Regions from separate parts of the Micromonospora sp. CNZ296 genome, predicted to be linked through region 1. Evidence: riboswitches for the same ligand, from Rfam matches in the RefSeq annotation. Region 1 holds a riboswitch; each other region holds the start of a gene.

Evidence for each region. Region 1 has a riboswitch for cyclic di-AMP ahead of FB455_RS02840 (C39 family peptidase). Riboswitches for the same ligand answer to the same signal wherever they lie in the genome.
Region 2: linked by a shared signal. The riboswitch ahead of FB455_RS21380 (coiled-coil domain-containing protein) and the one ahead of FB455_RS02840 (C39 family peptidase) in region 1 are both predicted to bind cyclic di-AMP.
Region 3: linked by a shared signal. The riboswitch ahead of FB455_RS32540 (C40 family peptidase) and the one ahead of FB455_RS02840 (C39 family peptidase) in region 1 are both predicted to bind cyclic di-AMP.

What each region holds. Positions count from the first base shown of each region.
Region 1 is NZ_VISW01000001.1:622,818-633,144, reverse strand. Features, by position in the region: gene FB455_RS02870 (hypothetical protein) at 1-433, shown strand, start outside; gene ccsB (c-type cytochrome biogenesis protein CcsB) at 448-1,377, opposite strand; gene FB455_RS02860 (cation transporter) at 1,446-1,673, opposite strand; gene FB455_RS02855 (hypothetical protein) at 1,833-2,264, opposite strand; gene FB455_RS34645 (hypothetical protein) at 2,478-2,942, opposite strand; gene FB455_RS34640 (recombinase zinc ribbon domain-containing protein) at 2,954-3,289, shown strand; gene FB455_RS02840 (C39 family peptidase) at 3,707-4,507, opposite strand; cyclic di-AMP (ydaO/yuaA leader) riboswitch at 4,717-4,857, opposite strand; gene FB455_RS02835 (hypothetical protein) at 5,249-5,521, shown strand; gene FB455_RS02830 (copper resistance CopC/CopD family protein) at 5,852-7,366, shown strand; gene FB455_RS02825 (MFS transporter) at 7,513-8,934, opposite strand; gene FB455_RS02820 (heavy-metal-associated domain-containing protein) at 9,177-9,461, shown strand; gene FB455_RS02815 (glutaredoxin family protein) at 9,548-9,841, shown strand; gene FB455_RS02810 (M56 family metallopeptidase) at 9,879-10,327, opposite strand, start outside.
Region 2 is NZ_VISW01000013.1:27,925-38,251, forward strand. Features, by position in the region: gene FB455_RS21360 (carbonic anhydrase) at 1-276, opposite strand, end outside; gene FB455_RS21365 (alpha/beta fold hydrolase) at 425-1,339, shown strand; gene FB455_RS21370 (AAA family ATPase) at 1,464-3,578, shown strand; gene FB455_RS21375 (cation diffusion facilitator family transporter) at 3,683-4,597, shown strand; cyclic di-AMP (ydaO/yuaA leader) riboswitch at 4,742-4,872, shown strand; gene FB455_RS21380 (coiled-coil domain-containing protein) at 4,877-5,950, shown strand; gene FB455_RS21385 (SRPBCC family protein) at 5,976-6,428, opposite strand; gene FB455_RS21390 (STAS domain-containing protein) at 6,532-6,891, opposite strand; gene FB455_RS21395 (hypothetical protein) at 7,310-7,714, shown strand; gene FB455_RS21400 (BON domain-containing protein) at 7,875-8,549, shown strand; gene FB455_RS21405 (redoxin domain-containing protein) at 8,608-9,105, shown strand; gene FB455_RS21410 (DsbA family protein) at 9,102-9,656, shown strand; gene FB455_RS21415 (winged helix-turn-helix domain-containing protein) at 9,660-10,327, opposite strand, start outside.
Region 3 is NZ_VISW01000035.1:414-9,062, forward strand. Features, by position in the region: gene FB455_RS32505 (HEPN domain-containing protein) at 1-410, shown strand, start outside; partial or broken gene FB455_RS32510 (GNAT family N-acetyltransferase) at 407-963, opposite strand; gene FB455_RS32515 (NsdA family TPR-like regulatory protein) at 978-1,913, opposite strand; tRNA gene FB455_RS32520 (tRNA-Gly) at 2,017-2,090, opposite strand; gene FB455_RS32525 (zinc metalloprotease) at 2,335-3,327, shown strand; gene FB455_RS32530 (pyridoxamine 5'-phosphate oxidase family protein) at 3,397-3,942, opposite strand; gene dcd (dCTP deaminase) at 4,021-4,599, shown strand; gene FB455_RS32540 (C40 family peptidase) at 4,664-5,695, opposite strand; cyclic di-AMP (ydaO/yuaA leader) riboswitch at 5,709-5,843, opposite strand; gene FB455_RS32545 (N-acetylmuramoyl-L-alanine amidase) at 6,082-8,115, shown strand; gene FB455_RS32550 (C40 family peptidase) at 8,186-8,649, opposite strand, start outside.

The DNA.
Region 1 (10,327 bases):
CTGGTCCGCCGGAGCGGTGATGCTCGGCCTCGGCCTCGCTGCCATCTCCATCGGTGTCGGCCACGCGATCGGCCCGGCCGTCGGCCTGTGGGCCACCGCCGCGACAGTCGGCCTGATCATCGCCGGCGGCATCGGTGCAGCCGTCGCCGCAGTGCTGCTCTGGCGCGCCGAGCGCCACCCCGGCTCCGCCATCCACGTACGGGACATCAGCGCGGCCCGCAGTGAGCAGGCCAACGGCGGCATCACCGTCACGATCGAACACGTCAACGGGGTGACCCACCGGTTCACGGGCACCGGCATGACCGGCGCCCGCACCGCCCAGCTGTTCGCCCGGCTGCTCTCGGCCGCCGCCGCGCCGCACGACGAGGAGAGCTCCGCGCCGCACGCAGGTGCGACAACCGCCGCGGGCCGCGGCGCAAACCCCGTCAAGTAGCGGCTGACCACGGCTCAGGCCCCCGCGTAGGAGTGCAGACCAGAGATCACCAGGTTCACCGCGAACAGGTTGAACATCATCGTCGCCCAGCCCACCACCGCCACCCACGCCGCGGTGGTGGCCCGCACACTCGCGGTCGCGTTCGCGTGCAGGTAGGCCGCATACACCACCCAGGAGATGAACGCCCACGTCTCCTTCGGGTCCCAGCCCCAGAAGCGGCCCCACGCCGCCTCCGCCCACACCGCTCCGGCCATCACCGCGAAGGTCCACACCAGGAAGCCCGCCCCGTGCATCCGGAACGACAGCCGCCGCCACACCGCCATCGCGGGCAGCCGCGCCGCCAAGGTGTCACGCAGATCCCCCGATCTCGGCGTGCCCCGTCGCTCATAACGCGCCCGTAGCAGCAGGGCCACGGCAGCGACGAACCCGATCAGGAACAACCCGGACGCGATTGCGGCGGCGCTGACGTGCACCGCCAGCCACACCGACTGCAACGCCGGTACCAGCGGACCCGCCGGCGTGTACACGTGCAGGCCCGCCGCGGCGAGCAGCACCAACGCGCACACCGCGACGTACAGGCCCAGTGGCCGCAACGCGGGGCGCCGGACCGCCAGGACCAGCCAGGCGAGCACCCCGACCAGGGTCACCGCCACGATGAACTCGTACATGTTTCCCCACGGCACGCGCCCCGCCGCGGCCGCCCGGGCGACCAGGCTGCCGGCCTGCGCCGCCGCGGCCGCCCCGACCGCGCCCAGGCCGACGACGCGCCCGATGGCAACCCGGCGCGACACGGCAGCCATCGTCGGGACGGCAGCCGCAGGCACCGTCGCAGGAACCGGTACGGCAACCCGCCGCGGTGCCACCTGGGCCGCGGCAAAGGCGATCACGGCCGTGAGGTGGCCGAGGAGAGCAAGAGTGAACAGATTGTCAGATAGAGCAGCCATCGACTCTCCACGAATGAGTCAACCCGCTACCGCACGCCCCGATCAGGAGGCGGCGGGCGGGCCGGAGATCAGAGCGATTCCAGCCGGGACGGATAGCCGGACGCGGCGAGCGCCGCGGTCAGCACGGGAGCGGTGACGACGACCGGGTCGGCGTCCACCACCGCGCGGCCCGCTGCTGCGGACACGTGCGCCCGATGCACCCCCGGCAGATCTTCCAAAATTCGCCGTACTGCGCTCTCCGCACGGTCGCAGCACAACCCGCGCACGGCCAGCATGTAAGTGACGGTGTCGTTCACGGCATCCTCAGACCCGACGAAGGGACAGCCGAGCTTGCTGGCCGACTGGCCAGGACCACGTTTGGCAGACTCGGCAGGAACGAAGGCCCGCGACGGCTACTCAGCCGGCCACGTATCAGGACGCGTGGACCGCCACGGGCTCACAACCGCAAACCGGTTCTACACCCGCGACACGCACAACAGTGACAGCAGCCGGACCGTCACAGGCCGGCTCACCGGCCGGTGACGCAGCCCCCGGCCAACAGGTAGCCGGCGGACCCAGCGCTGGAATGCCGCCAGTACGACAGCGCCGCCGATCACCAGCAACAGCAGGCAGGCCGTCACGGCCACGCTCCCGCCATCTGCCGGCGCATGATGCCCGTCAGTCGCCTCCGGATCGGCGGAGGCGAGGGCATCAGCGAGGCTGTTCAGGGCCGCAGACGCGTCGTAGGAAGCGAGGGAGGTCGTGGAACTGGCAGCCGCCGAAGGTGTCGCAGTGTCCAGACCCCTAGCGCACTGCAGCGCGTGCAGGACCAGAACCGCAGCGACGACGACCGCCACCGCGACAGCGCGGTAGCCGCGCATCGCACCAGCCGGACCGTCCCACGTCACCAGCGCAGACTACGACACTCCACGGCCGCAGCCGTCGTGCGGGTGCGGGTTCCCGTCCTGCCCCGGATGCTTATCTCAAGGTCGGCGAACCACTGCGTCACCACGTCGCGTTCGAAAGTCCCGTGGGCCACTCGTCGGCGCGGCCTGCATCGGGCGGTCGTAGCTGGACCGCCTTGTTCGGGCGGCTACCACCGGCTCCGGCCCGACAGCCCTTCATCCAGCGCAGCGGACTTTTTGTCCGACTCGACCATGAAGATCCTTCGTAGAAATGTTGGCGTGTCGGACCACCAGAGTGACGATCCCGCGGATCCCATGACCCGATGGCTCAACAGCCAGCCGCACGCCGGCGCGCAGCCGCGCGTCCGGCGGCAGGGTGGTCTGCGGTTTGCGTTCTACGGCCGGATGTCGACCATCGAGCATCAAGACCGGGTGACGTCCCGGCACTGGCAGCGGGACTGCGCCAGCGAACTCGTCGCCGGTCACGGGCTGATCGTCGCCGAGTACTTCGATGCCGGCTGCTCGCGCCGCCGCGGCTGGCGGCAGCGTCCGCAGGCCGCCGCGCTGCTGGCCGCGCTCCCCGATCCGCACCGTGGGTTCGACGCGATCGTGGTCGGCGAATACGAACAAGCATTCTCCGCCAACCAGCTGCAGCACCTGGCACCCCTGCTCGAACAGCACGGTGTGCAGTTGTGGCCAGCCACGACGGGACTGCCCGCCGCTACCTGTTCACCGGCCTGCTGCGCTGCGCACCATGCGGCCGAAGACTGGAATCCCACTGGATCAACCAGCGTCCGGGCTACCGATGCCGCCAAGGCCACACCAGCACCCAACAGCCCACCAACGGCCGACGCAAGATGCTCTACCTCAGGGAAGACCACATCATCGCGCGACTGATGGGACATCCCGGCCTCGCCAGCGACGCCCAGAACCCGCATGACCTGGCCGCGCTCCTGCACAGAAACAAGATCAGCATCATCTGCGATCAGGAACGATGTACACCGACCACAGGAGCCTCAGGCAAGTGAGCCCGTTCAACCCATGATCAATATGTGGAGATGTTGTGTCCGAGGGATTCGGACACAAAGTCACGGCACCCATGCTCAGCATGGGTGCTCATGCCGTAATCCTATAGCAGCGAGCGGCACTATGGAGTTTCCCGTGTCGGCGTCATGCCGTTATCGGTGACGCACCAAAGTCCACAGAGGGGCTGGTTCGGATTTCGCGCCGGCGGCCCCGGCCTGGCCAACCCACCCGGCATGCTGGACCTGTACGTGTTCGCCCCTGCCCGCCGCGTCGGGCGGCACCTAACCTGACCGCACAAGATGATCGGCTGAGCCATACCAGAGGGCGCACGACGTGCCGTCCTGCCTGCTACTGGGCGCGAACCGAAAGGCGACGGGCACCGGCTCGAACGAGCCGGTGCCCGAGGGCCGGAGATGGGATCAGGCGGAGTAGCCGCGGGTGGCCATCCAGTTCGCCAGGTCGATGGTGGTCATCCAGTAGGCGGCCATGTTCGGGTCGGCGGAGTCGGCGATCCGCACCGTCCGGCCGTCGTCCTTATATCCGACCACGGCGATGTAGTGGCCGCCGGGGAAGGAGTGCCAGCCGCCGTCTGTATCGGTCGCGGAGCCGACGGTGTTGGCGACCACGGCACGGCCGTCGGTGATGGCGGTGACCACGTCGGCCTGGAGCTGGTCGATCTGCGCCGGCGTCGCGGCCTGGCCCGGGATCATGTGCGTCCGGTACGGGTTGCCCTTGACCATCTGGTTGAGCCCGCGAGTGGTGTCCTCCGCCGAGTTGGTGCCGTTCTCGCCAGCGTTCAGCGGGGCGACCATCGCGTCCTGGGTGGTCTCGACGCCGCTCGCGCTGAGCGCGTTGCGCACAGCGGCCGGGCCGCAGTTCCAGTAGGCAGTCTGCGCCTCGTAGGTGTGGTCGAGGACCTTGGTCGACGGAGGCTTCGGCCTCGCCTTCTTGGTCACGTCCGGGTCGGTCGTGGCCCTGTCCTTCGCTGACGGCGACGGCTCGGCGGCGACGCGAGCCTCGCCGCGGGTGGCGACATCACCGAGCCGCGGAGCCAGCCCGGCGGCGGTGTTCCCCTGGCGGACGGGCGCGTTGTGATCGGTGGCGGCCAGCGCCGTGCCGACGCCGCTGGCGAGCACGAGCGCCGCGGCGGAGCCGGCGATGATCTTGTACGGGCGCTCGGTCACAAGACGCCGCAGCTGACGCTTCATGTGGTGCTTCATGTGTTCCTCCACGGGCTGGAGCGGCACAGGCCGGCCCGACGCGCGGAGGAACTCACGCACGTTGTGACTGGGCGGGGTGCCGCGGGGATGGGGAGCGCCCGGTGGGCCGGGCTGGGGGGCAGTTGCCGGGACTCACAGTCAGGCGAGTGTCGGCACCGCGATGCCGTGGAGGCGTGGGGAGTATCGGGAGGTGTTTCGCACGAGGCTGGCACTCCTTCCGTGGCCGCCTACCGGGTTAGCTGACGGATTCGGGCGGGAAGTACGCCCTACCGCGGGCCGTGGCTCGCGGATTCACCCCGGTGTTGCCTGGGTCCCCGGTTCATGAGATCACGATTAGGCGGGTCGGAGCGGCGTCGCCACTTGCGATCGGAAACCGCACCGGACGCGCCGACATTACCGGTGGGTACGTCGTATGCCAAGGGCTCCCACCTGCATAAGCCTCGAACATCGCTACTCTGATCGGAACCTCCAGTTACTCATGCCACTCAATGGGACGAGCAGTTATAGCGGAACCCTCGGGACGTAACCGGACATCGGAATGCTGTTGGCGCTCAATTGCTTGGCCGATCGCCGCATACTCACCCGAATGGCCGTTTCCTGGGCGGCCGTACGTAGCCCCACACCAATTTCAGTCACAATTCAGCAAACCCGGGCCGGCAGCAGCGGCGGTAGTGGTGGTACGGGCCGAGGCCGCGCGCAGACACAAGTCAGTGCGAGCTCCCCGTTACCGCACAGGCGTTCATGGAGATGAAGTTGGCGGCGCTCGTGACACCCGGCAGTCAGCCCGCGCAGACCGCGGGTAGCTCGACGTTCGAATGTCGACGTGGCTTCGACGAAAATCAACCCAATCCCGGCGGGCGGCGTAAGGCCGGATCGCCGCCCTGCCGACGGTTGGGCGCGCGCCGCGCGAAGCAAGTGGGAACCGCGTACGAGAGCATGATCGTCGCGCTGATCGCGGTGGCCCGCTTCAAAATCCGTCACCGCGGGGCCACAGAGCGACCCGACCACGGCTGACCGGGACCGCGGCAATGCCTCGCACCACTCCCGGCGCAGTCCGTCGCCGTTGCGAGTCGGCGATGCCACCATGCTGGCGCTCTCCCCCAACCTGACTTTCTGGATCGTCGAAGCTGACCCGCCCCTACTAAGGGCGGGTAGTAGTTGACCTAGGATGGCGACCGCACCACGTGGGAGCGATGTGTGGGCACCGGCCCGCGCCTCCTTGGCGGAAGGATCAACAGTGCCTTTCCAGCGGCGTCGCCGGGCGGCCTGACCTTGCTTGCTGCATCGCCGGGTCTCGCATGTCCTCAGTCGCCAGCACGTCGCGCCGCGCGCTGGGCAATTCGGGTGTGGCTGGCGCTGTTTCCCGCCCTCATCGTGGCCCTCGGGTTCGCTTCCCCTGCGGCCGCACATTTCAAGCTGCTCCGGGCCGTTCCGGCCGACGGCGCGCGGATCGACGGCGCCGTCCAGGAGATCCGGCTGACGCTCAGCGCCGCCGGCACGCCCACAGGAGCGGGATTCAAGCTTTCCGACGGCAACGGCATCGGCCTACCGGCCGCCAGCCACACGCCCGACGGAGGCCGAACGTGGCTGGTCCACCCGACCGCTCGCCTGACCACCGGCACGTTCAAGCTGCGATGGAGCGTCGCGGCCCCGGACGCCCACCCCCTGACGGGTGTCATCACGTTTACGGTGGCCTCGCCTCCCCCGACGCCCGGAACGGCCGCTAAACCCCAGGCAACAGCCAGCCCGCACGGACATGCCGGCCATGGTGGGCCAGGTGTGCCCCCGGCTTCGCCGTCGGCACACGCGGGAGGACACGCTGTTGGCCACACCGCCGACGCGGAACAGGCGCCGGTGCGGTTTGTCGGCGCCGTCGGGCGTTGGCTTTCCTACGGGGCGATCCTGCTCGGTGTCGGTGGTCTTGTCTTCGCGTTGACCACACTGGTCGGCACACGCAGTGACATCCGGGTGGTGCAGATCTGGGTGCGGACGGCGGGGCTGGCGGTGGCGGCTGGAGCGGCCTTTGAGCTGGTTGCACTCGCGGCGGTCTTCAGCGAGCAGGGCACCTTCGCCTCGGCGGCCAGCGCCTCGTCGGTGACCGCCCTCAGCCAGACACCGGTGGCCGCCGGCCTGGTCCTGCGACTCACCGGTGCGGCCGGTCTGCTCGTGTCCGGTTCACTCGAAGCGGCGCTGATTCGGGGCCGGCACGCGGTCGGGCGTCACTCCGTTCCGACCGTCGCAGCGATACCCACCGACTCCCGGAACCTGGTGACGGCTGCCGCCGTCAGCGCGGCCGGCGACGGCGTTCAGCGGGTGCGAGCGCGACCGGTGCGGCCTGTGCTCATGGCGGTCACCGTGGCACTGCTGCTGGGTTCCTTTCTGGTCGATGGGCACACCGTCACCGCGGAACCTCGGGCCGTCGTCGTGGCGGCCGATTTCGCCCACACCATTGCCGCCGCGGTGTGGGTCGGCGGAGTTCTTCTCCTGGCTGCCCTGTTGCTGAGCCGCGCCCGCCTCGGCGTACCGACGGGTGCCGCCGAAATGGCGGTGCGATTCTCCATACCGGCCACCGCCGCGGTAGCGCTCACGGGTGTCGCTGGCGTCGCGTTGACCCTGCTGATCCTGGAACGGCCGGGCCATCTCGTGACCACCGACTGGGGGCGGGTGCTTCTCGTCAAGGTCGCCCTGGTGGCGGCTGTTGCCCTCGTCGGGCTGTACAACAGCCGGCGCGTCGTGCCCAGGCTGGATGACCGCGCGATGGACGCCACTTATCAGCTACGCCGCACTGTCCTGGTCGAGGCGTTGCTGATGGTCGCCGTCGTGCTGGTCACCGCGATCCTCGTCAACGCCGAGACGTAGTCGGCAGCAGCGCGTGACAGGAGTCGAGGGCACCTCACCGCCAGGGCCGCCTCGCGTGGGTCGGGCGCTGATCGTATGAATGCGCCGGTGGATCAGTCGGGATCAGACTCATCCACCGGCGTCAGACAGGCGGTTGATGGATTCGGTCAGGCCGCGGGTACTGTCTCGGCCTCGTTAACAGGCTGTCGCTTGGCCGCGCGGAGGGTGAGACCGGCGGTGAGGGCGCCTGCGGCGGCGATGATCCCGGCGCCGACGAAGGCGGCGGAGTATCCGTCGGTGAGGGCGGGCAGATCGCCGAGCCGGTCGGCGCCGGCGGCGGAGGCGACCGCGGTCATCGCGGCCAGGCCGAGCGCGGAGCCGACCTGGTAGCCGGTGTTGACGATGCCGGAGGCGAGTCCGCCCTCCTCGGGGCGGGCGCTGGAGATCGCCGTACCGAGCGACGGGATGAACGCCAGCGACATACCCAGCGCCGCGACCAGCGAGGCCGGCAGCACGTCAACGGTGAAGCTGCCGTCGGGGCGGACCAACGCGAGCCAGCCGAGTCCGACGGCGAGGACCGCGAGGCCGGTGACCACCATGGGCTTCGGGCCGAAGCGGGCGATGGCGCGCGGGGCGAGCGCGATCATGCCGATCATGATGAGGATGGTCATCGGCAGCAGTGCCGCGCCGCTGGGGAAGGCGCTGTAGCCGAGGACCTGCTGCAGGTAGAGGTTGAGGAAGAACCACATCGGGATCCACGCCGCACCGAGCAGAAGTTGGGCGACGTTGGCGGCGGCGAGGTTCGGCGCCCGGAAGATCGACAGCCGCATCAGCGGCTCCCGGCGGGCCGCCTGGATGGCGACGAACGCCGCGAGGGCGACCACGGCTCCGGCGAGCACCAGCCAGGTCTGCCCAGAGGCCCAGCCCACCTCGGGGGCGCGGACGATGCCGTACACCGCGGCGCCGAGACCGATGGTGACCGTGAGGGCGCCGAGCACGTCCAGCGAACCGCGGCGGGTACCGCCGGCGGGCATCAGGGCCGGGGTGGCCAGCAGCGCGAGCGCGGCGATGGGAATGTTGATGTAGAAGACCCACGGCCAGCTGAGGTATTCGGTGATGACGCCGCCGAGGAAGACGCCCGCGGTGCCACCGGCGGGTGCCGCCGCGCCGTAGAGGGCGAGGGCCCGGGTGAGTTCCCTGGGTTCGGCGCCGAAGAGCATCATCAGCAGCGTCAGCGCCGACGGGGCGATCAGCGCCGCACCGGCTCCCTGTACGGCGCGGGCGGCCAGTTCGACCGTGACGCTGCCGGCCAGGCCCGCGGCGGCGGAGCCGATGAGCAGGACACCCCAGCCGGCGGCGAACATCCGCTTGGCGCCGAACAGGTCGGACAGCCGGCCGCCGAGCAGGAGCAGGCCGCCGAACGCGACGACGTAGGCGTTGAAGACCCAGGACAGGCTCTCCGGTGAGAAACCCAGATCCGCCTGTATGCGTGGTAGCGCGACGCCGATGATCGAGGTGTCCATGATGACCATGAACTGGGCGAGGGCGATGAGTCCGAGGGCCCACCAGCGCTTCGATCCGGATGACATCGTGATCACTCCTTTTCTTACCCCTAGGGGGTATGGGTAGCGGCAATTTTGTACCCCCCACCGGTACCTGTCGTCAAGTGATCCGGATGACATGCCAGGGTAAGCACACGGATCGGTCGAGGTCTTGAGGGGCATACCGGGGAGGGGTATATTCAAACGCCTGCGGGCCGGCGCACAGCCGACCGTCGACGGACGGACCTTGCGCACCGTCACGCCATCGTCTGCGACACCGAGGAGATCCCATGTGCGGCAATGAAGCCAGCTGCGGCTGCGGCACCATCACGATCGACAGCGCCCCGGCGGCCCAGGGCACCGGCAGCGGCGCCCGGAGCACCTACCAGGTGTCCGGCATGACCTGCGGCGGCTGCGCCAAGAAGGTGACCGGGCACGTCTCCGAGATCGCCGGCGTGACCGACGTCCAGGCCGACGTGGCCGCGGGCACCATCACCGTTCTCAGCGAGAACCCGTTGGACACCGCCGAGGTCCGCGCGGTCGTGCAGCGGGCCGGCTACCAGCTCGTGGACTGACCCGCGGGGCATCTCGCATCCCTGGGGCACCGGTTGGCGCCCAGGGATGCCGCCTTGCCATCCGTCCCGGCGACGAGGAGACCGAGTTGACCGTCAACGATCGTTCCCGCCCCGATGAGCTCGTCGTGTACGGCACCGGCTGGTGTCCCGACGTGCGACGCAGCCGCGCCCTGCTCGACGCCGCCCGCATCCCGTACGTGTACGTCGACGTCGATGAGGACCAGGCTGCGGCGGACCTGATCCGTGGCCTGCAGCAGGGGCAACGTCGCATTCCCACCCTGGTGTGGCCGGACGGCAAATTCCTGGTCGAGCCCACCGACGACCAACTGCGTGCCCACCTGACCAGCAGCGGCCATGAAACCGGTGGCCTCGCCGGCTGACGCTTCCATCCCACGCGTCAGAGTGCGCGGCGGCCGTCTAGAGACAGGTGAGGACCGCGGCGAGCATGCCGATGCCCACGGGCGCCCCGAGGGCGGCCGCAGCGAACGCGGTCCGGGTCGCAAGATTGCGGCCGTGCGGGGTACGCGACTGAAGCCGCTGCAACCGGACTCCCACTTCTCCCCCGGCCATCGACAGGGCGGACGGCGGATGGGGCGCACCAGCGAAGCTCAAGAGCGCATTGCGCACGGCCGCATGGCCGCACTCCCGGACGGCCGCAGCGTCCGCACGCAGCTCGACTAGCAGACGGACGGCGGCGGGTGCTTCCCGCGTCAGCGGCAGCCAGGGAACGGCCGATGCAAGCCCTTCCACGGCGGATACCAGCAGGTGGTGGCGCTCGCGCAGATGGGCGCGCTCGTGGCTCAGCACCGCGGCGAGCTGATCCGCCGGCAGATCTCGGGTACAGCTGGCGAGCACAGTCAACCCGC
Region 2 (10,327 bases), on a different contig from region 1:
CTCCACCACGTACTCGATCGAGCCCCGGACGGCCCGGTCCAGCACGTGCCCGCCGGTACGGATCACGCAGATCGAACCGAACGTCTGGTCGAAGATCGCCTCCAACGGCACCCGGGAGTCGATACAGCCCAGCACCACCGCGTACGGCTGCTGGTCGCCGGAGGCCACCGCCGCGGCGGCGGTGACGTCGTGCCCGTGCACCGGCTGCCCGCTGACGAAACGGCGGTTGCCGGAGAGCAGCTCGGCCAGCGCGGCGCGCGGGCTGGTGGACGGCATGCCTCCCAGCCTGGTCACCGATCCGACCTCGTGGGGCCGGACGGGAATCTTCTCTCCGGGCCGGTTGCCGTGGTCTCATGGCGGGTAACGCCGGTGTCACCGCCGGGTCATCCGGTGGACACACATCGGCGGGCCCGGGAGGTGGACGATGCCGGACCTGGAACTGCGGCTCCCCGACGACGTACGCCTGCACGTCAGCGTCACCGGGCCGGTCGACGCCGAGGTCACCGCCGTCCTGCTGCACGGCTGGACGCTGGACGGGCGCAGCTGGCACCGTCAGGTCGCCGAGCTGCGGGAACGCTTCGGCGGCCGGGTCCGCCTGGTCACGTACGACGCGCGCGGCCACGGCCGGTCGAGCTGCCTGGCGCTGCGCGACGCCACCCTCGCGCAGCTCGGTGACGACCTGGCGGCGGTGATCGACGAGATCGTCCCGTCCGGTCCGATCGTCCTGGTCGGGCACTCGATGGGCGGGATGACGGTGATGGAGTACGCCCACCGGCACCCCGACCGGTTCGCCGCGCGTACCGCCGGGCTGGTCTTCGTCTCCACCACCGCCGAGGGGCACACGCACACCGCGTACGGCCTCTCCCCCCGGATCACCCGGCTGATCCGCCTGGCCGAGACCACAGGCGCCGGGGTGCTGGCCCGCTGCGGCGGCTGGCGGCCCCCGCACGCGCTGCTGCGCGCGCTGCGCCCGAGCATCCGCTGGATGCTGTTCGGCGACCGCTGCGACCCGGCCGACATCCGGCTGGTCACCTCAGCGGTGGCCCGGGCCACGCTGCGCTCGATCGGCGGTTTCCGCGCCTCGATCGGCGCCCAGCACCGGCTGGAGACGCTCGCCGCGCTCGGCGGGCTGCCGGCCGCCGCGCTGGTCGGGGACCGGGACCGGCTCACCCCGCCGCCCTGCGCCGAGTCGATCGCTGCGGCGCTGCCCACCACGGAGCTGACCGTCTGCCCGGGTGCCGGGCACATGCTCATGATGGAGCGCCCCGACGAGGTGAACGCAGCCCTCGCCGGCGTGCTGGACCGGGTCCTGGCCGGCCGGCCGGCGACCCGCCTCTGAGCGTCTCCCGCTCGCGAGCGGTACTGACGTACGCCACGTGCGCGGCATGCCCCGGCGTGGCGGTTGCCGGCGGACCGTACCCTCATTCAGCCCGTCGTGCCCTCCGAACACAGGAGCATCCGCGTTGACCGACCAGACCACGCTGGACCGGGAGATCGCCGCCGAGCAGCGCCACCTCGACCGGGTGTACGCCCGGCTGGCCGAACTGCGCCGGTCGGCGGCCGACGCCGAGCGGGAGGGCTACCGGCTGGCCCGGGTCGGCAACTTCGGCGCGCTGGTCGAGCGGGACGCGATGGTCTTCCACGCCGCCCAGCGCCGGCACGTGCTGGACGCCGAGCACGAGGGGCTGGTGTTCGGCCGGCTGGACCTGCGTACCGGGCAGGTGCTGCACGTCGGCCGTCTCGGCGTGCGGGGCGTGGACGCGGAGACGCTGGTGGTGGACTGGCGGGCACCCGCCGCCGCCGCGTTCTACCAGGCCACGCCCGCCGAGCCGCGCGGTGTGGTGCGCCGGCGCACGATCCAGTCCGCGTCCGAGAAGGTCACCCGGATCGAGGACGACCTGCTGGACCCGGAGGCCGCGCCGCCGGACATGGCGGTGGTCGGTGACGGGGCGCTGCTGGCCACGCTGTCCCGGGCCACCGGCCGGGGCATGCGCGACATCGTCGCCACCATCCAGCGCGAGCAGGACGAGGCGATCCGTTCCCCCGGCAACGGCGTCACGATCGTCTCCGGCGGCCCCGGTACCGGGAAGACGGCGGTGGCGCTGCACCGGGCCGCGTACCTGCTCTACTCCGACCGGGCCCGGTACGCCGGCGGCGGCATCCTGGTGGTCGGCCCGTCCGGTGTGTTCGTCGAGTACATCGCCTCGGTGCTGCCGTCGCTGGGCGAGGAGACCGCCACGCTGCACTCGCTGGGCTCGCTGTTCCCCGGCCTGTCCGCGTCCCGGACCGATCCGCCGGACGTGGCGGCGGTGAAGGGTTCGCTGCGGATGCGCCGGGTGCTGGAACGCGCGGTACGCGACGCGGTGCCGGACTCCCCCGCCGAGCTGCGCCTGCTCTACCGGGGCGAGCTGCTGCGCCTGGAACGCCCCGCGCTGGACGCGATCCGGGACCGGACGCTGGCCCGTGGGGCGCGCCGCAACGAGGTACGCCGGGCGGCGTTCGACGCGGTGCTCGCCGCGCTCTACACGCAGGCCCGCACGCTGCGGGTGGGCCGGCTGCCGGAGCAGCCCGCGTTCGAGGGCGAGATCATCGAGCGGCCGGAGTTCCGCGAGTTCCTCAAGGCCTGGTGGCCCCGGCTGCACCCGAGGCACGTGCTGGACTGGCTGGCCCGCCCGGACCGGCTGCGCCGCTACGCCGGTGGGATCCTCTCCTCGGCGGAGATCCGGCTGCTCGGCGACGCGTACCGGAGCCTCGCGACCGAAGGGCTGACGGTGGCCGACATCGCGCTGCTGGACGAGCTGGACGCGCTGCTCGGCAAGCCGGTGCGGCGGGCCCGCCCCAAGCGCGACCCGTACCAGCTCGCCGGTGGCGTGCGCGAGCTGAGCACGTACGCCGATCGGCAGCGCGCCGCCCGCGCGGCGGCGCGGGAGCGTCCGGACGACTACCGCGACTACGCGCACGTGGTGGTGGACGAGTCGCAGGACGTCTCGCCGATGCAGTGGCGGATGGTCGGCCGGCGCGGGCGGCTGGCGTCCTGGACGGTGGTCGGCGACCCGGCGCAGACCGCCTGGACCGGCGACCCGCAGGAGCTGGACCGGGCCCGGGACCAGGCGCTGGGCCGGCGCAAGCGGCACCGCTACGAGCTGACCACCAACTACCGCAACTCGGCGGAGATCTTCGCGGTGGCGGCGGCGGAGATCCGCCGGCTCTACCCGGACCTGCCGCTGCCCGACGCGGTGCGGTCCACCGGCGTGCCGCCGGTCGAGCGCACGGTGCCCGCCGCCGACCTGCCGGCGGCCACCGTCGAGGCGGCCGAGGCGCTGCTCGCGCAGGTGGAGGGCACCGTCGGCGTGATCACGCCGGTGCCGCGCCGGGACGAGGTGGCCGGCTGGCTGGGCGGGCTCGGCGCGGGCCGCCTCCAGGTGGTGACCAGCCTCCAGGCCAAGGGCATGGAGTACGACGGCGTGGTGCTGGTGGCGCCGAGCGAGATCCGGGCCGACCCCGGCTCGGGTGTCCGCACGCTCTACGTGGCGCTGTCCCGGGCCACCCAGCGTCTCACCACGCTCGACCCCTCCTGACGGACACCCGACCGTGACCCGGCTGTCACCCATCGTTCAGTTGCATACATAGCGATGTGAACATACATTGGGCCTGGCCGGTACGGGGCAGGAAGGGTGTTGGCGTGGGCGCAGGTCATGACCACAGCGGCGCGGTGACCAACGCGGCGCACCGCCACCGGGGCCGCCTCTGGGCCGCCTTCGCGCTGCTCGCCGCCCTGATGGTGGTCGAGGCGGTGGCCGCCTTCACGACCGGCTCGCTGGCGCTGCTCTCCGACGCCGGGCACATGTTCACCGACGTCCTCGGCATCGGCATGGCCCTCGCGGCGATCACCGCGACCCGCCGCGCCGGCACCGACCCGCAGCGCACGTTCGGGCTCTACCGGCTGGAGGTGCTCGCCGCCCTCGCCAACGCCGTGCTGCTCGGCGCCGTCGCCATCTACGTCCTGGTCGAGGCGGTACGCCGGTTCGGCGAGCCGCCGGAGGTGCTGGCCGGCCCGATGCTCGTGGTGGCGGTGCTCGGCCTGCTCGCCAACATCGTCGCGTTCGCGCTGCTGCGCGCCGGGTCGAAGGAGAGCATCAACCTGCGCGGGGCGTACCTGGAGGTGCTCGGCGACCTGCTCGGCTCGCTCGGCGTGATCGCCGCCGCGTTGATCATCACGGTCACCGACTGGTGGTGGGCGGACCCGCTGGTCGCCGTCGGCATCGGCGTGTTCATCCTGCCGCGCACCTGGCGGCTCGGCCGGGCCGCGCTGCGCATCCTGGTGCAGGCCGCGCCGGAGCACCTGCAGGTCACCGCCGTGCACGACCGGCTGGCCGCCGTACCGGGCGTGGCCGAGGTGCACGACCTGCACGTCTGGACGCTCACCTCGGGCATGGAGGTGGCCTCGGCGCACCTGACCACCGATCCGGGCGTGGACCCGGGCGTGGTGCTGGCCGCCGCGCGGGCCGCCCTGCACGAGGACTTCTCCATCGATCACGCCACGTTGCAGGTCGAACCCGGAGCGTCGGCCGGAGTGTGCGGACAGACCGAGTGGTGATTAGGACACACTTAAATCACTGTGGCTAATGTAGTCTTATGCCGGTTTTGCCCCGCCTAGTGGCACTGCTCCACGGAGCCGCGCCCGGGCAGCGCCGGTAGTCTCGGTCGCGGCCGCACCCGCGGGCGCCACCCGGCCCCGGTGGGGCGGCCGTCGCCTAATCGTCCGCAGGGACGAGCCGGGGAACCACGTACGTGGGGTGCATCCGCGTCAGCGGTAGGGATCTTCCGTCCCGAACCCGTCAGCTAACCCGGTCGGCGTTGACGGAAGGACGTGTGAATGCCCCCAGTGGCACCTGTACGACGGACGGCCGCCCGGTTGGCGGCCCTGCTCGTCGCGACGCTGACCCTCGGCGTCGCGACCGTTCCGGTCTCCCCCGCCTCGGCGGCGCCGGTGACCGGCCTGCTCGCCGCAGCGCCCGGCGACGACGAGGGTGGCACGCCCGAACTGCGTGCCCAGCTCGACGCGGCCAGCAAGGGCTGGCTGGAGGCGAAAGCCGCGCTGAACCGGTCGGTGAGCCGCCAGAAGCAGCTGAACGAACAACTCAAGACGGTCGGCGCCGAGCTGGCCGTACGCGACGCCAAGGTCGGCGAGATCGCCGCCGTGGCGTACCGCAACGGCCGTCTGGGGACCGCCGGGGCGCTGCTCGGCAGCAGCAGCCCGGAGGGCTTCATGGACCGGGCCGCCGCGCTGGAGCAGGTCGCCGCGCACGAGGACCGTACGCTGCGCGACCTGATCACCACCCGGGACGAGGCCACCCGCACCCGCGCCCAGCTCGACGGAGAGATCCGCGAGCAGCGCAAGCAGGTGACGGTGATGGCCAAGCGCAAGGAGCAGGCCGAGCGCGCCCTGGAGGTGGCGAACGACCGGGCCTCGCGCAGCAGCAGCGGCGGTGGCAGCGTCCAGGGCACCTCCAGCAAGAACGCGAAGCCGGCACCGCGCAACTCGGACGGCTCCTGGCCGTCGGAGTCGTGCAGCGTCAACGACCCGACCCCGGCGAACGGCTGCATCACCCCGCGCACGCTGCACGCGCTGCAACAGGCCAAGGCGGCGGGCTTCACCCGGTACGTCTCGTGCCACCGGCCCAGCGGCTCTGGTGAGCACCCGAAGGGGCGGGCCTGCGACTTCGCCGCGCAGAAGAACGGCTTCGGCGGCGTGGCCACCGGCGGTGACCGGACGTACGGCAACAACCTGGCCGCGTACTTCGTGCGCAACGCCGACCCGCTCGCCGTGCTCTACGTGATCTGGTTCAAGCAGATCTGGCTGCCCAGCAGCGGGTGGAAGTCGTACAGCGGCGGCAACGGCGACCCGTCCAGCGACCACACCAACCACGTGCACCTGTCGGTGTACTGAGCGCGCCCCGAGAGGGCCGGCCGGATCAGGCCGGCCGGCCCTCCAGGGTCGCTCCGAGACGAGCCGCCAGGCCCAGGTGAGCCGCCCGGGCCTGGCGGAACGCGTACCCGAACAGTGGCGCCGGAGCGGTGAGCGTGATCTCCACGTCGATGCGTACCGTGCCGTCCGGCTCGTCGCGCAGCCGGGTGTGGTTGCGGACCGTCGTCGCGGGCTGCTGACGCGCCACTGTGACGACCTCGTCCTCGCCGGCGATCAGCACGTCCGCCTGGTACGTGACCGGGAAGTGCAGCGGGCCGAGTTGCAGCCGGTCGGTGATCGCGTAGCTGGCCAGCGCGCCCGGCCGGGCCGGCAGCTTCCGGACCCGGACGATCAGCGGATGCAGCTCGCCCTGGCGACTCAGGTCACCCAGTAGCGCCACCGCTTCGGCCCGGGTGCACCGGGCCTGCACGGTGTAGCTGAAGCTGTCGCTGCTCTGCAAGCGGGCCCCCTCGCCGTCGTGCGTCGCGACGATCGTCCCGTACCGACGCCGGACTGGCAACGGGTAGAAAGTCCCCTGGCTGCAGGGGGTGTGAACGGCGCGCTCAGGCGCCGGGCAGCACCTCGGGGGTGTCGTCGGCGAACCACGGCTCGGGCGCGCCGAACAGGCCGAGCAGGCCGGTCACCCAGAGCTGCCGGTGCACGAACCGGCTCGGCTCGGTGACCACGAGCTTGACGCCGCTGACCTCGCAGGTCTGGAAGCCGGCGACCATGGCGCTGATGCCGACCGAGTCGATGAACGTGACGAGCCGCATGTTCAGCTCGATTCGCGAGGGACGGCCCTTGGCGAGCACTTCGGCGATCGCTTCCCGCACCTCGTACGCGGTGTCGACGTCGATCTCCCCACGGGGCGCGATCTGGACGACACCACCCGGCCGCACCGACTTCACGATCGACAGGCTCACGCGAGCACCTCCACTCGCCCATGACGGGCGCCTCATCAGTACGCGGGCCGCGACCGAGAGTATTCCTCCAACGGCCCGGTCGCCACCCCCCGGGATGAGCAATTCGCGAACTGGGCACACCTGGGCGTACCCAATCCGGACCTCCGGGTTCCAGTTTCCCCTGTATGGCGGGTCGCGGCCAACCGTGCGACCGGGCGGGCCCGCCGATCCGCCGACCAGGGTAGCGGGCGCACGCACGTCCCGTGGGCACCGGTCCCGGCGCGTTCGGGTGGTTCGTCCCGTTCGCTGCTCACGGCCGGGAACCACGGCGTGGTTTGCCACGCGCCCCGGTGGGGCACTGCCCGAGACAGTGAACCCGCCGGATGGACACCGGAGTCCGAAGTGGCCGCCGGCCTTCGGCACCCGAGGAGGTAGAACGATGTTCGGATCCAACCTGCTGGACCGCCGGGGCAAGGCCGAGCGGGTCGCCGACCAGGCGTGGCAGAACCTGCTCTCCGCCGCCGGTTCCGCCGGTGACAGCGTGCGCGACGCCACCCGGACCGCCCGCCGCAGCTCCTCCGGCCTGGCCGACGACGCCACCGACCTGGTCGGCTCCGCCGCCGACGAGGCACGCCGCCGGGCGTCCCTCGCCTTCGACGCGCTCGCCGGCCGCCGGCCCGCCCTGCCCTGGACGCTGCTGATCGCGGCGGCGCTGGCGGGCGCGGCGATCGGCTGGGCCGCCGGCACCGCGGCGCGCGCCGCCGGCAGCCGGGACCGGGCCGCGGACGAGATCGAGTTCGTGGACGTGGACCGGCCGAACTCGCCGGCCGGCCTGGACGGCTGACCCGCCCGTACGACACGACGACGGCCGCTCCCGGGACTCCCGGGGGCGGCCGTCGTGCTGCCTCACCCGCCCCGGGTGAGGCCCGCTCACCCGGGGCGCGCGCAGGATCGCGGGTGCGGGACCACGTGCCCGCGCCGCGATCGACGGGAGGGGGAGCCGGATGGCCACCGACACGATCACGCGTACCGACCGGGACATCCAGTCCGCCGTGCTCGACGAGCTGACCTGGGAGCCGCGGGTCGGCCCGGACGAGATCGGAGTGACCGTCACCGAGGGCGTGGTGACGCTCACCGGACGGGTGGACAGCTACGCCAAGAAGTGGGCCGCCGAGCGGGCCGCGCACCGGGTCGCCCGCGTCCGCGCGGTCGCCAACGACATCGCCGTCCGGATCGACACCGCGGCCGGGCGGGAGGACCCGGAGATCGCGGTCGCGGCCGTACGGGCGCTGGAATGGGACGCGTTCGTGCCGATCGAGGCGTTGCAGGTGACGGTGGCCGACGGCTGGGTCACGCTGCACGGCGAGGTCGAATGGGAGTACCAACGGCGGGCCGCCGAACGCTCGGTCGCCCGGCTCACCGGCGTGTGCGGGGTGAGCAACGGCATCGCGGTACGCCCCGCCGTGCGCGCCGACGGCGGTGACCTGGCCGAGCGGATCGTGGATGCGCTGGCCCGCAACGCCGCCACCGAGGCCGAGCAGGTCGACGTGCGGGTGCACGGCGACACGGTGCTGCTGGACGGGCAGGTCCACTCCGCAGGCGAGCGCGAGGAGATCGAGCGGGTGGTGTGGAACGCCCCGGGCATCCGGGAGGTGCGCAACCACCTCGCCGTGCGCTGACGGAACCACCCCGCCCGGGTGAGCCCGCCTCACCCGGGCCGCGGCCATGGTGGGAGGCATGAGTGATCCGAACGGGCTGATCACACCCGGGCGGGCCGCGCCCGGGTTCACGCTCCCGGCGGCGCCGGACGGACGGGAGGTGGGCCCCGGGCAGTTCCGGGGCCGTCCCGTGGTGCTGGCCTTCTACCCGGCGGACTGGTCACCTGTGTGCGGCGAGCAGATGACCCTGTACCAGGCCGCCCTGCCCGAGCTGGAGCGGTACGACGCGGTGCTGCTGGGCATCTCGGTGGACAGCGTCGACTCGCACCGGGCGTTCGCCGAGAGCCGGGGCATCCGGTTCCCGCTGCTCGCCGACTTCGAGCCCAAGGGCGAGGTGTCGCGCCGGTACGGCGCGTACGCGCCGCACGGGCAGTCGGACCGGGCACTCGTGGTCCTCGACCCGGACGGCCGGGTGGCCTGGAGCCATCTGTCCCCGCCCGAGGTGAACCCGGGCGTGGACGGGATCCTCGACGCACTGGAACAGCTGGACGCGGATCGGCGGGTGAGTACCGGATGACCACGCCCCTTCAGGTCACCACCGCGCGGCTGCGGATCCCGGTGACCGAACGCGACCATGTCCGCGGGCCGGTGGACGCGCCGGTCACCGTCGTCGAGTACGGCGACTTCCAGTGCCGGTTCTGCGGCGCCGCCTACCCGAACCTGGCGGAGGTGCTGCGCCAGCGGGCCGACATGGTGCGTCTGGTGTACCGGCACTTCCCGATCACCAACGTCCACCCGTACGCGGAGACCGCCGCGGAGACCGCCGAGGCCGCCGCCGCCCGGGGCCGGTTCTGGGAGATGTACGACTGGCTCTACCAGCACCAGGACCAGCTCGACCAGGTGCACCTGTCGCTCGGCGTCGAGCAGATCGGCCTGTCGCCGGAGGAGATCGCCGCGGAGGTCGGCCGGCAGGAGTACGCCGACCGGGTCCGGCAGGACTTCGTCGGCGGCATCCGCAGCGGCGTCAACGGCACCCCGACGTTGTTCGTCAACGACGTCCGGCACGACGGCGGCTACGACCTGGCCGAACTGCTGGCAGTGGTGGACGCCGCCACCGACGACGGCTGACTGTCAGATCAGCCGCAGCTCGCGCGCCCGCCGGACGGCGTCCCGTCGGCGGGTCGCGTCGAGCTTGCGGTAGATGTTGCGCACGTGCGTCTTGACCGTGTTGACCGACAGTGACAGCTCGGCGGCGATCTCCACGTTGGACAGGATGCTCTGGAGATAGCGCAGGATGGTCAGTTCCCGCTCGGTGAGCGGCTCGTCGAGCGACCGGGCCGGACCGTCGGCCGGTGCCGCTGCCGGTTGCGCGTCCACGCCCCGGACCAGCTCGCTCACCGTGGCCCAGTACGCGGTGCCCGAGTCCAGGCGCGCGGCGAGCAGGTCCCGTACCCCCGGGTCGGCCCGGGTGAAGACGCGCCGGAAGCCGTCCGGCTCGGCGAGCGCCAGCACCTCCTCCAGCAGCCGCCCGGCGCGCCGAGCGTCACCGGAGGCGTCGGCGAGCGCCGCGTCGAGCAGCCCGGCGCCCAGCCGCACCGGCAACGGCCAGTCCGCCGCGCCGGACGCGGTCCAGTCGGGAAGTGCACGCTCGGCCGCGCGGGCGTCACCGGCGCGCAGCCGCAGCCGCGCGGCCACCAGCGCCGGCGCCGGCCCGTCACCCGCCGCGTCGAGCAGCGTCCGGGCACCGTCGACGTCGCCGACGGCGACGCGTACCTGGGCCTCGTCGGCGGCGAGCCATT
Region 3 (8,649 bases), on a different contig from region 1:
TCGGTGGCAAAAGGTACGTGACATTCGACTTTCGCTACAACCGCGAGCAGGTTGCCGGGCTTCTTCGGCGTGCTGAAGAATTTCTTTCTGTAGCGCGTGGTTGCTCTGAAACGACACCTGCCGTTGCATGCGACGTCGCCTACTCTGCGGCAGAACTGACAGTGCAGGCGAACATGTTGCTACAGCAGGAGCGGACCAAGAATCACTCGTACCGGCAGGAATGGCTCGACCAGTGGGTGGCACACGCCAACGCACCCAGCAGCCATGCTGAGACGCTAAGAGCGTTGCATGGCGCACGATCGGCGGCGCGATACGCTGACGGGAACCTTGATATTTCCGATGAAGAGCTTAATCGACTTTTAGGCACGGTCGACGAGATGATTAATTATGCGCGATCGCGTGCAACCTAGCGTTGATGCGATTTCGCAACAGGGGGCCACTCGTCCACTAGAACTGCATAGAGGAGCGAGTCTCGCCATGCTCCGTTGGTGAAGACGTGGTCCCGAATGCGGCCCTCGTACTTCATCCCGAGACGTTCGGCTACAACTATGGACCCGCCGTTGTCGGGTCCGATGGCAGCGGAGATGCGGTGTAGGCCCAACTCACGAAATCCAAAGTCCGTCAGGGTGCGGGCGGCGTCGGTGGCGTAGCCGTGGCCCACTGGTCGGCGCGGATGGCATATCCGAGCTTGGCGGCCCTCACGCCGTCGAGGCCGAGCCGAGCGAACCCGATCAGCTCGTCTCCTGGCAGGGTCACCGCTAGGTAGTACTCGTTGCGGGGCTCCGTCTTGGCCCGGGCCACCGCTCCCTCGATCATCGCCGTCGCGGCTTCAAGATCCCGGCTGTCGAACGAGAGCCACTGCGTCACGCGTTCGTCGCCTACGAGGGCAAGAGAAGGGGCCGCGTCGTCGCTGCGGAACTCTCGCAGGATGACGGCGCGGCCCTTCAACGTCACGGGGTACATGCCCCGATCTTGCCCTACCTGGGAAGGGCTTTCAGCGGCGTGCTCGTGTAGTCCTCGATCTGCTGGAGCAGGTCTCGCCCCTCGACCGCCAGCCCGGCCCGGGTGACGGCCTGGTGCACACGCTGCACCGAGTGGATGATCCCGTTGATGCGCTGGCTCGGCGGCAGTTCGAGCACCGGCCTTACGGCCTCGACGGCGCCCTCCAGATCCCGCGCGGCGATCCGTGCGATCGCCAGGTCAGAGTGTGATCCGGCCTGGTCACCAAAGGCCCACGCGGGGTCGTTGGGGTTGGCGTAGGCGTTGACGGCGCGGGTGGAGAAGTCGACTGCCTGGTCCGCCTCGTTGGGCAGCCAGGCAAGGGCGTCGGCGGCGCAGTAGAGCGTGCGGGGTTGGTTGAACGTGCAGATGCCGCCCAGCTCGTCCAGCTCGTCCACCTCGTCCGGCTCGACGCGATTCCATGCTTCTTCGGCGGCCCGAATCGCGCTGAGGGCCTTGGCACTGTTGCCGAGTGCGGCATAGCCGCGGGCTGCGCTGACCGGTAACCAGACGGAGGTCGTGCCTGCGGTGCCAGCGGCGATGTTGGTGCCCGCCTCCGCGTACCGGACGGCCTCGGCATACCGACCGGCCCAGTAGGCGACCATGGATTGGAGGCCGCGAAGCCAGGCCCTCAGCCCGTTGTGGTCGGCCTGGTCGGCGCAGAGGACGGCGGTGCGCGCTTGCAGCATCGCGGCATGCGGGTCAGCGAGGTCGTGGGACGCCTTGGCCAGGAGCCCGCTCGTGACGGCGGTGAGGAAGTGCAGTTGCCGGGCCTGCTGCGGCGTCTGCCTCCGCTCCAGTAGGGCGAAGAGGGTGTCCTGGGTTTCGACCATGTCACTCAACAGTTCAGTGAGCGGGCGCTGCGGGTAGGCCAGCGCCAAGCGCTGGACGTCGTCGCTCAGCGAGCAGATCAAGAAGGGCCGTGATCGGGCACGTAGCGGGCACGGCCAGCGCAAGGAGCGGTAGCAACGACTGAGGCCCCGGCCAGGAAAGCTGTCCTGAGCTGGGGCCTCACGTTGGAGCGGGTGACGGGAATCGAACCCGCACTGTCAGCTTGGGAAGCTGATGTTCTGCCATTGAACTACACCCGCAGGCGGCACCACTCTACCTGAAGGTCACCACCCCTGTGCATCCAGGTGCCCGCGCGCCACTTCGGCGAGGTGGCGGCATCGGCGGGCGGTTGACCCCGCCACCTCCCCGAGCTGGAGTGGATCAAGCGCCAACGTCGACAACGTATGGGCGTTCTCAAATGCGTCGATGGGATGTAACGTCTGCCCCACGTTTCCGAACCGGCGTGACACACCCCCTGGCACGCCGTCAGAAAGAGGTGGGCCCATGGGACTCCGTCCCAACCTGCTGACCCGGCGTACCGCCGGTGTCGCGACGTCGACCCTCGCGCTGCTGCTCAGCACCGCCGCCGTCGGCGTCGTCCCCGCTGCTTCGGCCTTCTCGGCCGCCCCGGCCGGCGTCTGCGCCGAGCCGGCCGACGCCCACGCCGACGAACACGCGAACGCGCGCGTCGCGAAGGGCGGCAACGCCAAGCTCGACCCCAATCACCTGACCGCCAAGCAGGTCCGTGACCGTGAGGCCGACCTCGCCGCCGCGCAGCGCGAGCGGGCAAGCTTCCGGACCGGCGCCGTCGCCCCGCTGGCCACCGTGACCATCCCGGTCGTCGTGCACGTCATCCAGGAGAACAGCACCCGGGCCGGCGGCAACATCACCGACTCGATGATCAACCAGCAGATCACCGTGCTGAACCAGTCGTACGCGGGCTCGACCGGCGGCGCCGCCACCGCTTTCGGGTTCCAGCTCACGAAGATCAACCGGGTGACGAACCCGTCGTGGTACCCGATCGTGCAGGGCTCCTCCGCCGAGCGCTCGATGAAGACCTCGCTGCGTGAGGGCGGCAAGAACACGCTGAACATCTACCTCGGCGAGCTGAGCAACGGCCTGCTGGGCTGGGCGACGTTCCCGAAGCGGACGCTGGACAAGATGGACGGCGTGGTCGTGCTGAACGAGTCGCTGCCCGGCGGCACCGCGACCAACTACAACCAGGGTGACACCGGTACCCACGAGGTCGGCCACTGGCTGAACCTCTACCACACCTTCCAGGGCGGCTGCTCCGGCTCGGGCGACAGCGTCTCCGACACCCCGGCCGAGGCGTCCCCGGCGTACCAGTGCCCGACCGGCCGCGACACCTGCTCGACCGCCGGCAAGGACCCGATCACCAACTTCATGGACTACACGTACGACTCCTGCATGTACCAGTTCACCGCCGGCCAGGCGAGCCGCATGCTCACCGCGTGGAACGCCTACCGCGCAGCCTGACCGTCGTACCGCGTACCGGTGCCGGCCCTGTCCTCGGACGGGGCCGGCACCGTTTCGTCGTGGGCCGGGTCAGGCGGCCGGGCGGCGGGTGTCGAAGCCGTGCCGGCCACGCCGCCCCTCGGCGGCGAGCGGGTCACGCCGGGCGGGTTCGGCCGCGCGCGGATCGAGCCAGACCCGCACCTGCGGCGGAGCGGCGCCGGGCTGCGCCACCGGGTCGCGCCGCGTCAGCATCGCCGCCTCGACGGTGAACTCGAACAGCCGCCAGTCGCCCTGCGGCGACGCGCGGCCGATCCGGGCCAGCCGGGCCACCGTGGCGGGGTCGGTCACCGGCCGGGCGCGGCCTGCCACGTACGCCTCGTCGTCGCTCTCCTCCGGCGGGAACGAGTGCAGCGCGTAGCGGCCGTCGCGTTCGAGGTCGCGGCGCTTCGGCGAGTCGATGACGAAGCACCAGAGGCCGTCGGCGGTGAACACCGGGGAGACCGGGTGGACCCGGGGGCCGCCGTCGGCGCGGACCGTGGCGAGGTAGCCGAAGCCCGGCCCGTACTGCTGCATCAGGAGGCGGATCTCGTCGGCGAGGCGGGGCTCGTCGGCGGCGAATTCGGACCAGGAAGCCATGTGGACACTCTATCGAACACGTGTACGAAGATGTAGTGCGACACGCAGGTCACCGGCACCTGTCGCTATGGTGTTCCGATGCTGCTCTCCGACCGCGACCTGGTCTCCGAGATCAAGGCCGGCACGCTCGCGCTGGAGCCCTTCGAGCCCACGCTGGTGCAGCCGTCGAGCATCGACGTACGCCTGGACCGGCTGTTCCGGGTCTTCAACAACCACCTCTACACGCACATCGACCCGTCGATCCAGCAGGACGACCTGACCTCGATGGTGGAGGTGCCGGAGGGGCAGCCGTTCGTGCTGCACCCGGGCGAGTTCGTGCTCGCCTCCACCCTTGAGGTGATCTCGCTGGGTGACCAGCTCGCCGGCCGGCTGGAGGGCAAGTCGAGCCTCGGGCGGCTGGGGCTGCTGACCCACTCGACCGCCGGCTTCATCGACCCGGGTTTCTCCGGTCACGTCACGCTGGAGCTGTCGAACGTGGCGAACCTGCCGATCACGCTCTGGCCGGGCATGAAGATCGGCCAGCTCTGCATCTTCCGGCTCTCCTCGCCGGCCGAGCACCCGTACGGCTCGGCCGTCTACGGGTCGCGTTACCAGGGGCAGCGCGGACCGACGCCGAGCCGATCCTGGCAGAGCTGGCGCACCTGGCCGACCCGCTGACGGCGCCCACAGTTGTTAATAGGGGCCCCCTCCTCTACCGGAGGCGTTAAGAGGGGGCCCTTCCTTACACCCGGCCGTAGCTGTTGATGTCGCCGTCGTCGACCCGCTTCATGGTGATCGGCTTGCCGGACTGGGAGGCGTGCACCACCCAGCCGTCGCCCACGTACATCGCCACGTGGTGCAGGTCGCTGTAGTAGAAGACGAGGTCACCGGCGCGCAGCTCGGCCCGGCTCACCCGCTTCGTCATGCCGTGCTGCTGGCGCGCGTTGTGCGGCAGCGAGACACCGCCCTTGGCCCAGGCCGCCATGGTCAGGCCCGAGCAGTCGAAGTGATCCGGCCCGGCCGCGCCCCACACGTAGATCTTGCCGATCTGGGCGCAGGCGAACTTGACCGCCGCTCCGGCAGCGCCACCGGGGTAACCGGCGGGGCAGGGCGCCGGGCGCAGCGGGCCGCCGCCACCGTTGCCGTACACCTTGAGCCGCAGCTTCTGCAGCCGGGCGATCTCGGCGTCGATCTGCTTCTTCTTCGCCGCGAGCTGGGCCTCGGTACGCGCCAGTCCGGCGATCATCTCGTCCAGCGGCTTCTTCTTCGCCGCCAGTTCGTCGCGCAGCGCGGCGACGGAGCGCACCTGCTCGTGCTGGCGGTGCGCGAAGCGGTCGAGCAGTTCCAGGCCGTTGACCAGGTCACCGGGTGAGCGGCTGCCCAGCAGCGCGTTGACGGTGGAGAGGTTGTCACCCTTGTAGGCGTCGGCGGCGAGTCCGCCGACCTGGCCGAGCGCGGCGTCCACCCGGGCCTGAAGGGGTGCGATCTGCCGGCCGAGCGCGTCGGCCTGCTTGCGCCGCGCGGCGAGCTGCTCGCGTACGGCGTTGACCTGTTCGATGACCGGTTCGAGTTTGTTCCAGTCGCGGTCGATCTGCGCCTCGATCTCGGCGACCGAGGGTTCGGCGTGTGCCGCCGTGGCGCCACCGGTCAGGATGACTGCGGTGCCGACGAGAGCGGCGAGGGCTGTGGTGAAGCGGGACCAGCGGGTACGCGGCACAGCCGTGGACCGGTCGACCGACCGGCTCGACGACGGCCGCGGGGCATGGAGTGCCACCGGGCGTCCGTACTCCTTCTTCCGTACCGCCTACCGGGTTAGCTGACGGATTCGGGCGGGAAGGGAGCCGCCCTACCGCATCGCTGCGGATTCACCCCAGGTACCTGGTTCCCCGGCTCGCCCGGAGGCGACTCGGCGGTGTCGGACCGTCACCGACCGGGTTGGACGGTGAGACGTGCGGCCGACGATTCACCAGAGTAGGGACCACCGTTATCGATCCGCAACTTCCAGCGCCGTGACACTCCGTACGCGATGAGGCGCCGCACCTCGGTCGGAGGTGAAATTTTCTTTCAAGGCTGATTACTCACTGGAAAGGTATTGACCCTCGCGGGTGTGCGGAGTGAGGGTGGAAACGCAGTGACCCCCATCCCTGTCCAGGAGGTTCGATGCACCTCTCCGCCCCGCCGTCGGGCAGACGGATACTGCTCGCCGCCGCAGTGGCGACAGCCACCGCGCTGGCGGCGACCGGCCCGGTGACCGCCGCGCCGGACACGTCTGCGTCCGCGAGCGACCGGCAACAACAATACGCCGCCGCCGCGGCAGAGTACGGCGTACCGCAGAACGTACTGCTCGGTGTCTCCTATCTGGAGTCCCGCTGGGACACCCACACCGGGCAGCCGAGCACCAGCGGCGGCTACGGCCCGATGCACCTGACCGACGCCGCGCACATCCTCGCCATGCCGGGCAGCGCCCACGTCGACGAGGACGAGGACCCGCGCGGCGACGACTCCCGGCCGCTGAAGCTCGACCCGGCCACCGCCGCCGCGCCGGAGCGGGAGACCCCGCTGCCGCCGGCCTCGCTCCAGACGCTCGACGCCGCCGCCGCGCTCACCGGGCTCGACGCGGGCACGCTGCGCACCGAGCCGGCCGCGAACATCCGCGGTGGCGCCGCGCTGCTGGCGTCGTACCAGAAGGCTCTGGGTGGGCCGGTCGGCGCCGGCACCGACCCGGCGGCCTGGTACGGCGCGGTGGCCCGGTACTCCGGCGCGGACACCTCGGACGCCGCGGCGGCCTTCGCCGACGAGGTCTACGACCAGCTCGGCCAGGGCGCCAGCCGCACCACCGACGACGGCCAGCGGGTCACGCTCGCCGCCACCGCCGCGAAGCCGGACCGTTCCCGCCTGGCCCGCCTGGGCCTGCGCAACGCCGAGCGGCCGGACGGGCTGGAGTGCCCGGTGCGGCTGGCCTGCGAGTGGATCCCCGCGCCGTACGAGCAGCTCAGCGACGACCCGGGCGACTACGGCAACCACGACCTGGGCGACCGGCCGAAGCAGCAGAAGATCGAGTACATCGTCATCCACGACACCGAGGGCTACTTCGGCCCGAGCGTCGACCTGGTGAAGCGGGCCGACTACCTGGGCTGGCACTACACGCTGCGCTCGGTGGACGGCTACATCGCCCAGCACATCAAGACCAAGGACGTCGGCTGGCACGCCGGCAACTGGTACGTCAACGCCAAGTCCATCGGCCTGGAGCACGAGGGCTTCGCCGGTCAGGGCACCTGGTACACCGAGGCGATGTACCGCACCTCCGCCAAGCTGGTGCGTCACCTGGCGCTGAAGCTCGGCATCCCGATGGACCGGCAGCACATCATCGGCCACGACAACGTGCCCGGCATCACCGCCGCCAACGTGGGCGGCATGCACTGGGATCCGGGACCGTACTGGGACTGGTCGCACTACTTCGACCTGATGAAGGCGCCGTTCCGCAGCACCGGCACGCCCCGTACCGGCCTGGTCACCATCGACCCGGACTTCGCCACCAACCGGCCGGCGTTCTTCGGCTGCAACCAGCAGCCGCCCGGCGTCCCGACGCCCCGGCCGCCGGCGCAGCCGTGCCCGTCGCGCGGCTCCTCGTCGGTGATCCTGCGGACCGCGCCGAGCCCGGACGCCCCGCTCGTCAACGACCTCGGGCTGCGCCCGGACGGCACGCCGGACACCATGTACATCTCCGACCACGGCGCCCGCGCCTCCGCCGGTCAGACGTACGCGCTCGCCGGCCGCCAGGGCGACTGGACGGCGATCTGGTACCTCGGTCAGAAGGCGTGGTTCCTCAACCCGGCCTCCGCGCCGACGGCCAAGTGGGCCACCGGCTTCGTCGTGACGCCGCGGCCCGGCAAGGCCACCATCCCGGTGTACGGGCGGGCCTACCCGGAGCAGGCCGCCTACCCGGACACCATCCCGTACCAGACCATCTCGCCGCTTCAGTACACGTTCGCCGCCGGCCAGCGGTACGCGGTGGGCGGGGTGCTGCCCGGCGAGTACTACCGGGCGGTCTCGTTCGACGGTTCGGCACCGGGTGACCGGACCGTGGTCCGCGGCGAGAACCGCTACGTGCAGGTCCAGTTCGGTCACCGGATCATGTTCGTGAACCTGGACGACGTGCTGATCCTGCCGTCCCCGGTCGGCGCGCCGCGCTGACCCGGCACCGCACACGGGAAGGCCCCCGGTCCGCGTGGACCGGGGGCCTTCTCGCTGCCCGGGTTCCGGGTCAGGCGACCCGGACGAAGCCGGCGATCGGCATCGTGCTGATGCTCGACACCTGGACCGGTTTGCCGGTACGTGGCGCGTGCACCATCACCCCGTTGCCGAGATAGAGCCCGACGTGGTGCAGGTCGGAGCCGAAGAACACCAGGTCACCGGGGCGGGCCTCGGAGCGGGAGATCCTGCGGCCCTCGTTCCACTGCGCGCCGGTGAAGTGGGTCAGCGAGATGCCCGCCGCCTTGTACGCGTACTGGGTGAGACCGGAGCAGTCGAACGAGTTCGGGCCGGTGGCGCCCCACACGTACGGGTCACCGACCTGGGCGCACGCCGTCTTGATGGCGGTCCGCGCGGCGCTGCTCACCACGCCGTCGACGGCGGGGCAGCCTGCCGGGCGGATCGAGGTCACCGGCAGCATGGCGGTCAGCCGCTTGATCTCCGAGTCGATCTGCTTCTTCTTCGCCGCGAGATCGT